2 regions of the Aeromonas sp. FDAARGOS 1415 genome follow, and region 1 is predicted to be linked to the other one. Evidence: predicted binding sites of a transcription regulator. Region 1 holds the regulator's gene; the other holds the start of a gene.
The links. The regulator MetJ, encoded in region 1, represses methionine synthesis genes. The targets are predictions, from matches to a motif close to AGANNTCTAGANNTCT.
Positions count from the first base shown of each region.

Region 1 (3,829 bases):
CGCCCCAACAGCAGGGAACGCCCTTCCATGTCGGCGGCGATGAAGCCGGTCACCACGATGCGGCCGGGATGCTCCGCCAGGCGGGCCTTGAGCAGTTCGCTGGAAAGGGCGGTATCCACCTTGACCAGGGCGCCGTCTTCCGCGCGCAGGAAGCTGCGGGCATCGAGCCAGGCGGCCGGTTCGCCACGACTGGTGAGCAGGGCGGCCAGGAGGCGCGCCGACCACACTTCGCCAAAGGCGAGCAGGCCGTTGCGCTCGAAGCGGTCAAACTGCCCCTCCAGGGTCTTGGCGATGAGCTGCATGTCGTCCGCCAGTTGCTGGCTCAGGGAGAGCAACAGCTCCCCTTCCAGCAGGCCGTCGATCAGGCTCTGCTGGTAGGCGTGCAGGGCCGTGATGGCTTCCCCTGCGGCTTCGTCTCCCGCCTCGGCCAGCTCCACCAGCTGGATCAGCCGGTTGGTGGTCTTGCCAGCGGCGGAGACCACCACCAGTTCATGACCACCCGCCTGCTGCTCTATGATGGCGGCGACCCGGCGATAGCAGACCGGATCCGCCAGGCTGCTGCCGCCGAACTTGTGCACATGGCGCCGCTTGAAGACTGCCTCTGTCACCACCACACACTCTCCTTGCTGTTGCTGTTCCATTACTTCACCTGTTCTGCCTGTTGTGCCAACTGCGCCTGTTCAAAACCTCTAGCCAGATCGGCCACCAGATCTTCACCGTGTTCGATGCCGACCGAGAGGCGCAGCAACTGGGCGCTGATGCCCGCCGCCTGCTGGGCCGCCGGTGTCATGGCCCTGTGGGTCATGCTGGCCGGGTGGGCCACCAGGCTCTCCACCCCGCCGAGGGACTCGGCCACCGAGAAGAAGGTAAGGCCCGCGAGGAAGGCGCGAATGCCCGCCTCGTTGCAATCGAGCTCAAAACTTAGCATGGCGCCGAAGCCGGACTGTTGACGGCGCGCAATGTCGTGGCCCGGATGGCTCGGCAGGCTGGGGTGGTAGATGCGCTTGACCAGCGGCTGGGTCTGCAGGAAGGCGAGGATGCGATCCGTGTTCTCCTGATGGGTGCGCAGCCGGGGAGCCAGGGTGCGCAGGCCCCGCAGGGTGAGATAGGAATCGAACGCACCTGAGGTCAGCCCCAGGCAGTTGGCCCACCACACCAGGGACTCGGCCAGCGCGGGCTCCTTGGCGATGGCGACCCCGCCCACCACGTCGGAGTGGCCGTTGATGTACTTGGTGGTGGAGTGGACCACCACGTCCGCCCCGAGCGCCAGCGGCTGCTGCAACAGGGGGGAGAGGAAGGTGTTGTCCACCACCACACGGGCGCCCGCAGCGTGGGACGCCTCGGCGATGGCCGCGATGTCCACCACCCGCAGCAGCGGGTTGGAGGGGGTCTCTACCCACACCAGCGCAGGTTTTTGCGAAAGTGCCTCGGCCAGTGCCACCTCGTCCCCCTGATCGACGAACTGCACCTGGTAGTGGCCCTTGGCCGCCAGGTACTCGAACAGGCGCCAGGTGCCGCCGTAGCAGTCGTGGGGAGCGATCAGCAGATCTCCCGCCTTGAGCAGGGCCGTGGTCACCAGGTGGACAGCCCCCATGCCGGTGCCGGTCACGACGGCACCGGCCCCCCCTTCCAGGGCCGCCAGGGCGTCCGCCAGATTGGTGCGGGTCGGGTTGCCGGAGCGGGCATAGTCGTATTGACGGGGCTCGCCAAAGTCGGCGAAGGTGTAGTTGCTGGAGAGGTAGATGGGCGGCACCACGGCACCGTGCTGTGTGTCTGTCTCAATCCCGGTGCGTACCGCCAGGGTGGCCTTGTGGGTCATGTCACTCTCCTTGATGTCTCTTCAAACGCCGGTTCGCTGTTGCTGCCACGCGTCATCCCGCCATTGCAGGCTCATGGTGCACCACACTACGCCAGCTTAAAAAAGCCGTCAACACTTCCAGACGTCTAAATGGCTTTGCTGTTGGATTGCCATTGAAATCCTTAAGGGTTAAAATCCGCGCTCACGGCCAAACGAGAACAGGTGGAACATGGGTACAGAGTGGAACGGCGACTACGTCAGCCCCTATGCGGAGCACGGCAAGAAGAGCGAGCAGGTCAAGAAGATTACCGTCTCGATCCCGCTCAAGGTGCTCAAGGTGTTGACCGATGAGCGCACCCGTCGCCAGGTGAACAACCTGCGTCATGCGACCAACAGCGAGCTGCTCTGTGAGGCCTTCCTGCACGCATTCACCGGCCAGCCGCTGCCTTGCGACGACGATCTGCGCAAGGATCATCCGGACAGCGTGCCCGCCGAGGCGCGTGCCATCATGGAAGCGCTGGGCAAGGAAATCGAAGATTTCGACGCCGAGTGATCCGGCTGCCCATGGCAAACGACGCTTTCCCTTCGATGACGCGGCCCGGTGCCGCGTCATCGCTATCCGCCTCCCCCTTCAGCCTGCGCCGCTACCAGCACGACACACACAGTCACAGCCATGACCATGCCCAGCTGGTGATCCCCCTGGATGGCCCCCTCGAAATCGAGGTGCAGGGCCAGGGCCGCCGCCTCGCCCCGGGGTCGGTCTGCGTCATCCCGCCTGGCCTTCGCCACGACTACGCCGCCGATCCGGCGTTCTCGTTTCTGGTGCAGGAGAGCGACTGGCTGCCCCACTCCCTCGGTGAACGTCCCTTCCTCGAGCTGGACGACACTCAACGGCATTATCTCGCCTTTCTGCACCGCATGGTGGCAGAGGGGCGCCATCTGGCCGGTATGGATCAGGTGTGGCTCGGGCTGCTGGCCGAGGGGCGCGGCATGCCCGCCATCGCCCCTCGTATCGCCAGGGTACAGCGCCATATCGAGGCCCACCTCGCCCAGCACCTCACCAACGAGCGGCTCGCCGCCATCGCCTGCCTCGGCCAGAGCCAGTTCAAGCACGCCTTTCGCCAGCAGGTGGGCATGAGCGTCTCCCGCTACATCCTGGAGCGGCGCCTGACGCTGGCCCGCACCCTGCTGGCCCGGACCGCCCTGCCCATCGGCGAGGTGGCCAGTCGCTGCGGCTACCAGAATCAGGGGGCCTTCGCCGAGCGCTTCCTGGCCGAGACCGGCCTCACCCCCACCCTCTGGCGCCGACAAAACGGCTCCCTGCCGTAACCGAACGGCCCCTCACCGAAGACAGCGCCCTCCTTTCACGGCATGCTGGAGCCCATGCAAGCCATGGCAGAGGAGGAGCCAAGATGCAGACCATAAGCTGGCAGGATTTCGAGATGGTGGAGCTCAGGGTCGGCACCCTGGTGCGGGTCGAGCCCTTCCCCGAGGCGCGCAAGCCTGCCTACAAGGTGTGGGCGGATTTTGGGCCCGAGCTCGGGGTGCGCAAGAGCAGCGCCCAGATCACCGACCTCTATCGACCGGAGGATCTGGTGGGGCGCCAGATCGTCGCCGTGGTCAACTTCCCCCCCAAGCAGATAGGGCCCATCCAGTCGGAGTTCCTGCTGACCGGCTTCTACCGCCCGGATGGCGCCGTGGTGATCGCCATCCCTGAGCAGGCGGTGGAGAACGGTGCCAGGCTGGGTTGACGCAGCAGGCCCCATGAAAAGAGAGAGGCGACCCCGGGGTCGCCTCTCTCTTTTTGCTGTTCGCGAAACGCGGTCACTTCATCAGGCTGAAGAGCAGGGCCGACACCGCCAGGGCACCGGTCAGCAGGATGAAGCCGTTCACCCAGCCGTGACGGAAGCGGGCCAGCGCCTCCACCTTGTAGATGGCCACCACCGGCATGATGAAGAGGATCATGGCGATGACAGGGCCGGAGAGGGTTTCCATCAACCCCAGGATGCCCGGGTTCATGACGGCCGCCCC
Region 1 is NZ_CP077363.1:1,956,940-1,960,768, reverse strand. Features, by position in the region: gene I6L45_RS09410 (bifunctional aspartate kinase/homoserine dehydrogenase II) at 1-641, opposite strand, end outside; gene metB (cystathionine gamma-synthase) at 641-1,819, opposite strand; gene metJ (met regulon transcriptional regulator MetJ) at 2,028-2,351, shown strand; gene I6L45_RS09395 (AraC family transcriptional regulator) at 2,387-3,127, shown strand; gene I6L45_RS09390 (tRNA-binding protein) at 3,211-3,549, shown strand; gene I6L45_RS09385 (aromatic amino acid transport family protein) at 3,623-3,829, opposite strand, start outside.

Region 2 (3,829 bases), 1.5 Mb from region 1:
GCACTCACTGCTGCTCAACGAATCCGCCGGATCCTTCTTCTTCCTGGGGGAGCTCCTCGTCAGCCTGCCGCTGCCCCTGGATGCCCCGGTGGAGAAGGAGCAGTGCGGCAAGTGCGTGGCCTGCATCAACATCTGCCCGACCGGGGCCATCGTCGCCCCCTATGTGGTGGACGGCCGTCGCTGCATCTCCTACCTCACCATTGAGAACGACGGCCCCATCCCGGAAGAGTTCAGGCCGCTCATGGGCAACCGTATCTATGGCTGCGACGACTGCCAGCTCATCTGCCCCTGGAACCGCTACGCGGACGCGAGCCCCGAACCCGACTTCAGCCCCAGGCCCAACCTGCACCGCCCTCCCCTGATTGACCTGTGGGGCTGGAGCGAGAGCGAGTTTCTGAAGCACACCGAGGGCAGCCCCATTCGCCGCATCGGCTACCAGCGCTGGCGCCGCAACCTGGCGGTCGCCCTCGGCAACGGGCCGGCGACCCCGGAGGTGATGGCCGCCCTGCAACAGGCAAGGCCCGGGGCCGAACCCATGGTAGCCGAGCACATCGACTGGGCCCTGGCCACCCTGGCCAGGCGCCAGCAAGATGAGAATAAAAAGACTCGTTTGCTGATCCGCTGCATCGAAAAAGGTCTGCCGGATCACGCATAGACGATCTGACCCTTGTCGGATCGCAGCCATTTTTTCATGCTCTGTCGACCATTGGTCATCGGCACTATAAAAAGGAAAATTTTGATGCAGATGTTGGGAGTAGATATTGGTGGGTCCGGGATCAAGGGTTGCCTGGTCGACACCGAGACCGGGGAACTGATTGGCGAGCGCCACCGCATCCCTACGCCGCAGCCGGCCACCCCGGCCGCCGTGGCGCACACCCTCAAGGCGCTGGTCGAGCACTTCCAGTGGAAAGGCCCGGTGGGCTGCGGCTTCCCTGCCACCATCCACAACGGCATCGCCAAGAACGCTTCCAACATCGACAAGAGCTGGATTGAGACCGATGTCGCCCATCTGTTTGCCGACGTGACCGGCCTGCCCTGCCACGTGCTGAACGACGCCGACGCGGCCGGCCTCGCCGAGATGCGCTTTGGCACGGGGCGGGATCGCAAGGGGATCATCATCCTCATCACGGTGGGGACCGGCATCGGCACCGCCGTCTTCGTCAATGGCCAGCTGCTGCCCAACACCGAGCTGGGGCACCTGATCCTGGAGGGCATGGTCGCCGAGCACTACTGCTCCGACGCGGTGCGCAAGCGCGAGGATCTCTCGTGGAGCCGCTGGGGCAAGCGCTTCAACAAGTACCTCGCCAGGCTGGAGTTCCTCTTCTCCCCCGACCTCTTCATCCTGGGGGGCGGCAGCGCCGCCAAGCTCGACAAGTTCATCGACAGGATAGAGACCCGCGCCCCCCTGGTCGCGGCGGCCAGCCTCAACCAGGCCGGCATCATAGGGGCTGCCCTCTACGGTGCGTCCCGCGAGGGGGAGTAGTCCCTCCCCGCTCTGAACTCGGGGGCCCGTCCCTTGCCGGCCCCCAGCCATCGGGTCAGATGTCGTCGAATCGATGGGCCCCGTGCACCAGCCGGGTCAGGCGGGATTGTGCCATCGAGGCCAGGGCCTTCAGCAGTGCCACCGTGCCCGGCGTGGGGCACTCCCGGGCCAGGCGTGACAACTCGCCGATGAGCTTTTCCTCCTGCCGCGACGCCAGCGCCACTATCTCTTCCGGCCGAGTCCCGGCCTCCAGCGCCAGGCGTTCGCACTCCGCCAGCAGATCCTCGTTGAATCCCTGATCCAGCCAGGTCTCCCTGACCGCCTTCCCCATCTGCTCGCGATAGTCGTGCAGATGGGCCGCCGCCGCGTCCTCCCGCCCCTGCAGATAGGCCAGCAGCATCCGGCTGCGTTCCCCGTCCACCCGGGAGATCTGGCGCCCATAACCGAGCCCCTGCTGGTGATGAAGCTGTTCGAGATACAGCATCAGGTCCTTGATCTGTTGAAATCGCATCTCTCCTCCCTCCTGGCATCCACCTTCTGCCAGTATAAGGAGGCGGCGCCTCGCCCCGGCCGATAACAGGTCACTTATTGTTCTGCATCAAGGAGATGGAGAAGAAATAAAAGAAAAGAAGTGCGCGCATGGCGGACAGCGGTGCCGGGACGACAACCGGTGATTTTTCCACCACGCCCCCGGGAGAAAACATCAGATCGTCAGTTTATGGGTGATTATCCAGGTTATATTCGGCCATGAATCATCATGTCAGAATCTAATATTGGGACTCTCCCATGTCCCGTTGTGCCATAGTCAATGAGCGGCAATTCTTATCCATTTTTTAGACGTCTAGACGTAGAAACATACGTTGACACGGCCATCCGGACATCTTAGCATCATCCTCCATGATGGCAGTGTCACCCAGTGAAACCTCTGCCCAGTTCACCCGCCTGTAGCGCCCTGTGCTTTAAGGCTGTTAGCACGGAAGAATCCATGATTAAGTTGATCGGTCTCAACAAAGTCTACGGTAAAGGCAGTGATGCCGTGCACGCCCTGCGTGATGTCAGCCTGCATGTGCCGCAAGGCAAGATCTTCGGGGTGATCGGCGCCTCCGGTGCCGGCAAGAGCACCCTCATTCGTTGTGTCAACCTGCTGGAGCGCCCCACCGAGGGCCAGGTCATCGTCGACGGCCAGGATCTGGTCGCCCTGAGCGAGCGGGATCTGACCCAGGCTCGCCGCCAGATCGGCATGATTTTCCAGCACTTCAACCTGCTCTCCTCCCGTACCGTCTCCGCCAACATCGCCTTCCCGCTGGAACTGGCGGGCTGGAGCAAGGCGCAGATCCAGGCCAGGGTCGATGAGCTGCTGGCCCTGGTCGGGCTGGAAGCCCGCGCCCACGCCTATCCGTCCGAGCTGTCCGGCGGTCAGAAGCAGCGCGTCGCCATCGCCCGCGCCCTGGCGCCGGCCCCCAAGGTGCTGCTGTGCGACGAGGCCACCTCGGCCCTGGATCCCCAGACCACCCGTTCCATCCTGAGCCTGCTCAAGGAGATCAACGTCAAGCTGGGGCTCACCATACTGCTCATCACCCACGAGATGGACGTGGTGAAGGGGATTTGCGACGAAGTGGCCATCATCAGCGACGGCCGCCTGATCGAGCAGGGCGAGGTCGCCTGGTTCTTCAGCAATGCCAAGACCCAGCTGGCCCGTGACTTCATCCACTCCACCATCCACCTGGAAGTGCCCCAGGAGTATCAGGATCGGATGAGCCGCGATCGGGTGCCCGGCAGCTATCCCCTGGTGAAGCTCGGCTTCACCGGCACCACCGTCGATTCACCGCTGATTTCCGAGGTGAGCCGCCGTTTCAACATCGACATCAGCATCCTGAGCGCAGACATCGAGTACGCCGGTGGCGTCAAGTTCGGCTTCCTGCTGGCGGAACTGTTCGGGGACGAGGCCCAGTGCGAGGCCACCCAGCAGTTCTTCATCGACAACCACATTCAGCTGGAGGTAATGGGTTATGTCCGAAGCAATGATTAATCTGCTGATCTCGGCCCTCGGCGACACCCTGATCATGGTGTTTGCCTCCGCCCTGTTCGGCTGCCTGCTCGGCCTGCCGCTCGGCGTGGCGCTGCACGTGACCAAGGCCGGCCAGATCCTGGCCAACCCTGTGCTCAACAGGACCCTGGGCGTCATCGTCAACGTCGGTCGCTCCGTGCCCTTCATCATCCTGCTGGTGGCCATCATCCCGCTGACCCGCTTCATCGTCGGCACCAGCATCGGCACCATCGCCGCCATCGTGCCGCTGACCGTCGGCTGCATCCCCTTCATCGCCCGCCTGGTGGAAGGGGCCCTGA
Region 2 is NZ_CP077363.1:475,331-479,159, forward strand. Features, by position in the region: gene queG (tRNA epoxyqueuosine(34) reductase QueG) at 1-655, shown strand, start outside; gene ppgK (polyphosphate--glucose phosphotransferase) at 740-1,483, shown strand; gene I6L45_RS02255 (hypothetical protein) at 1,539-1,994, opposite strand; gene metN (methionine ABC transporter ATP-binding protein MetN) at 2,469-3,512, shown strand; gene I6L45_RS02265 (methionine ABC transporter permease) at 3,493-3,829, shown strand, end outside.
Region 2: the regulator MetJ is predicted to act here: its motif matches at 2,319-2,334, upstream of metN (methionine ABC transporter ATP-binding protein MetN).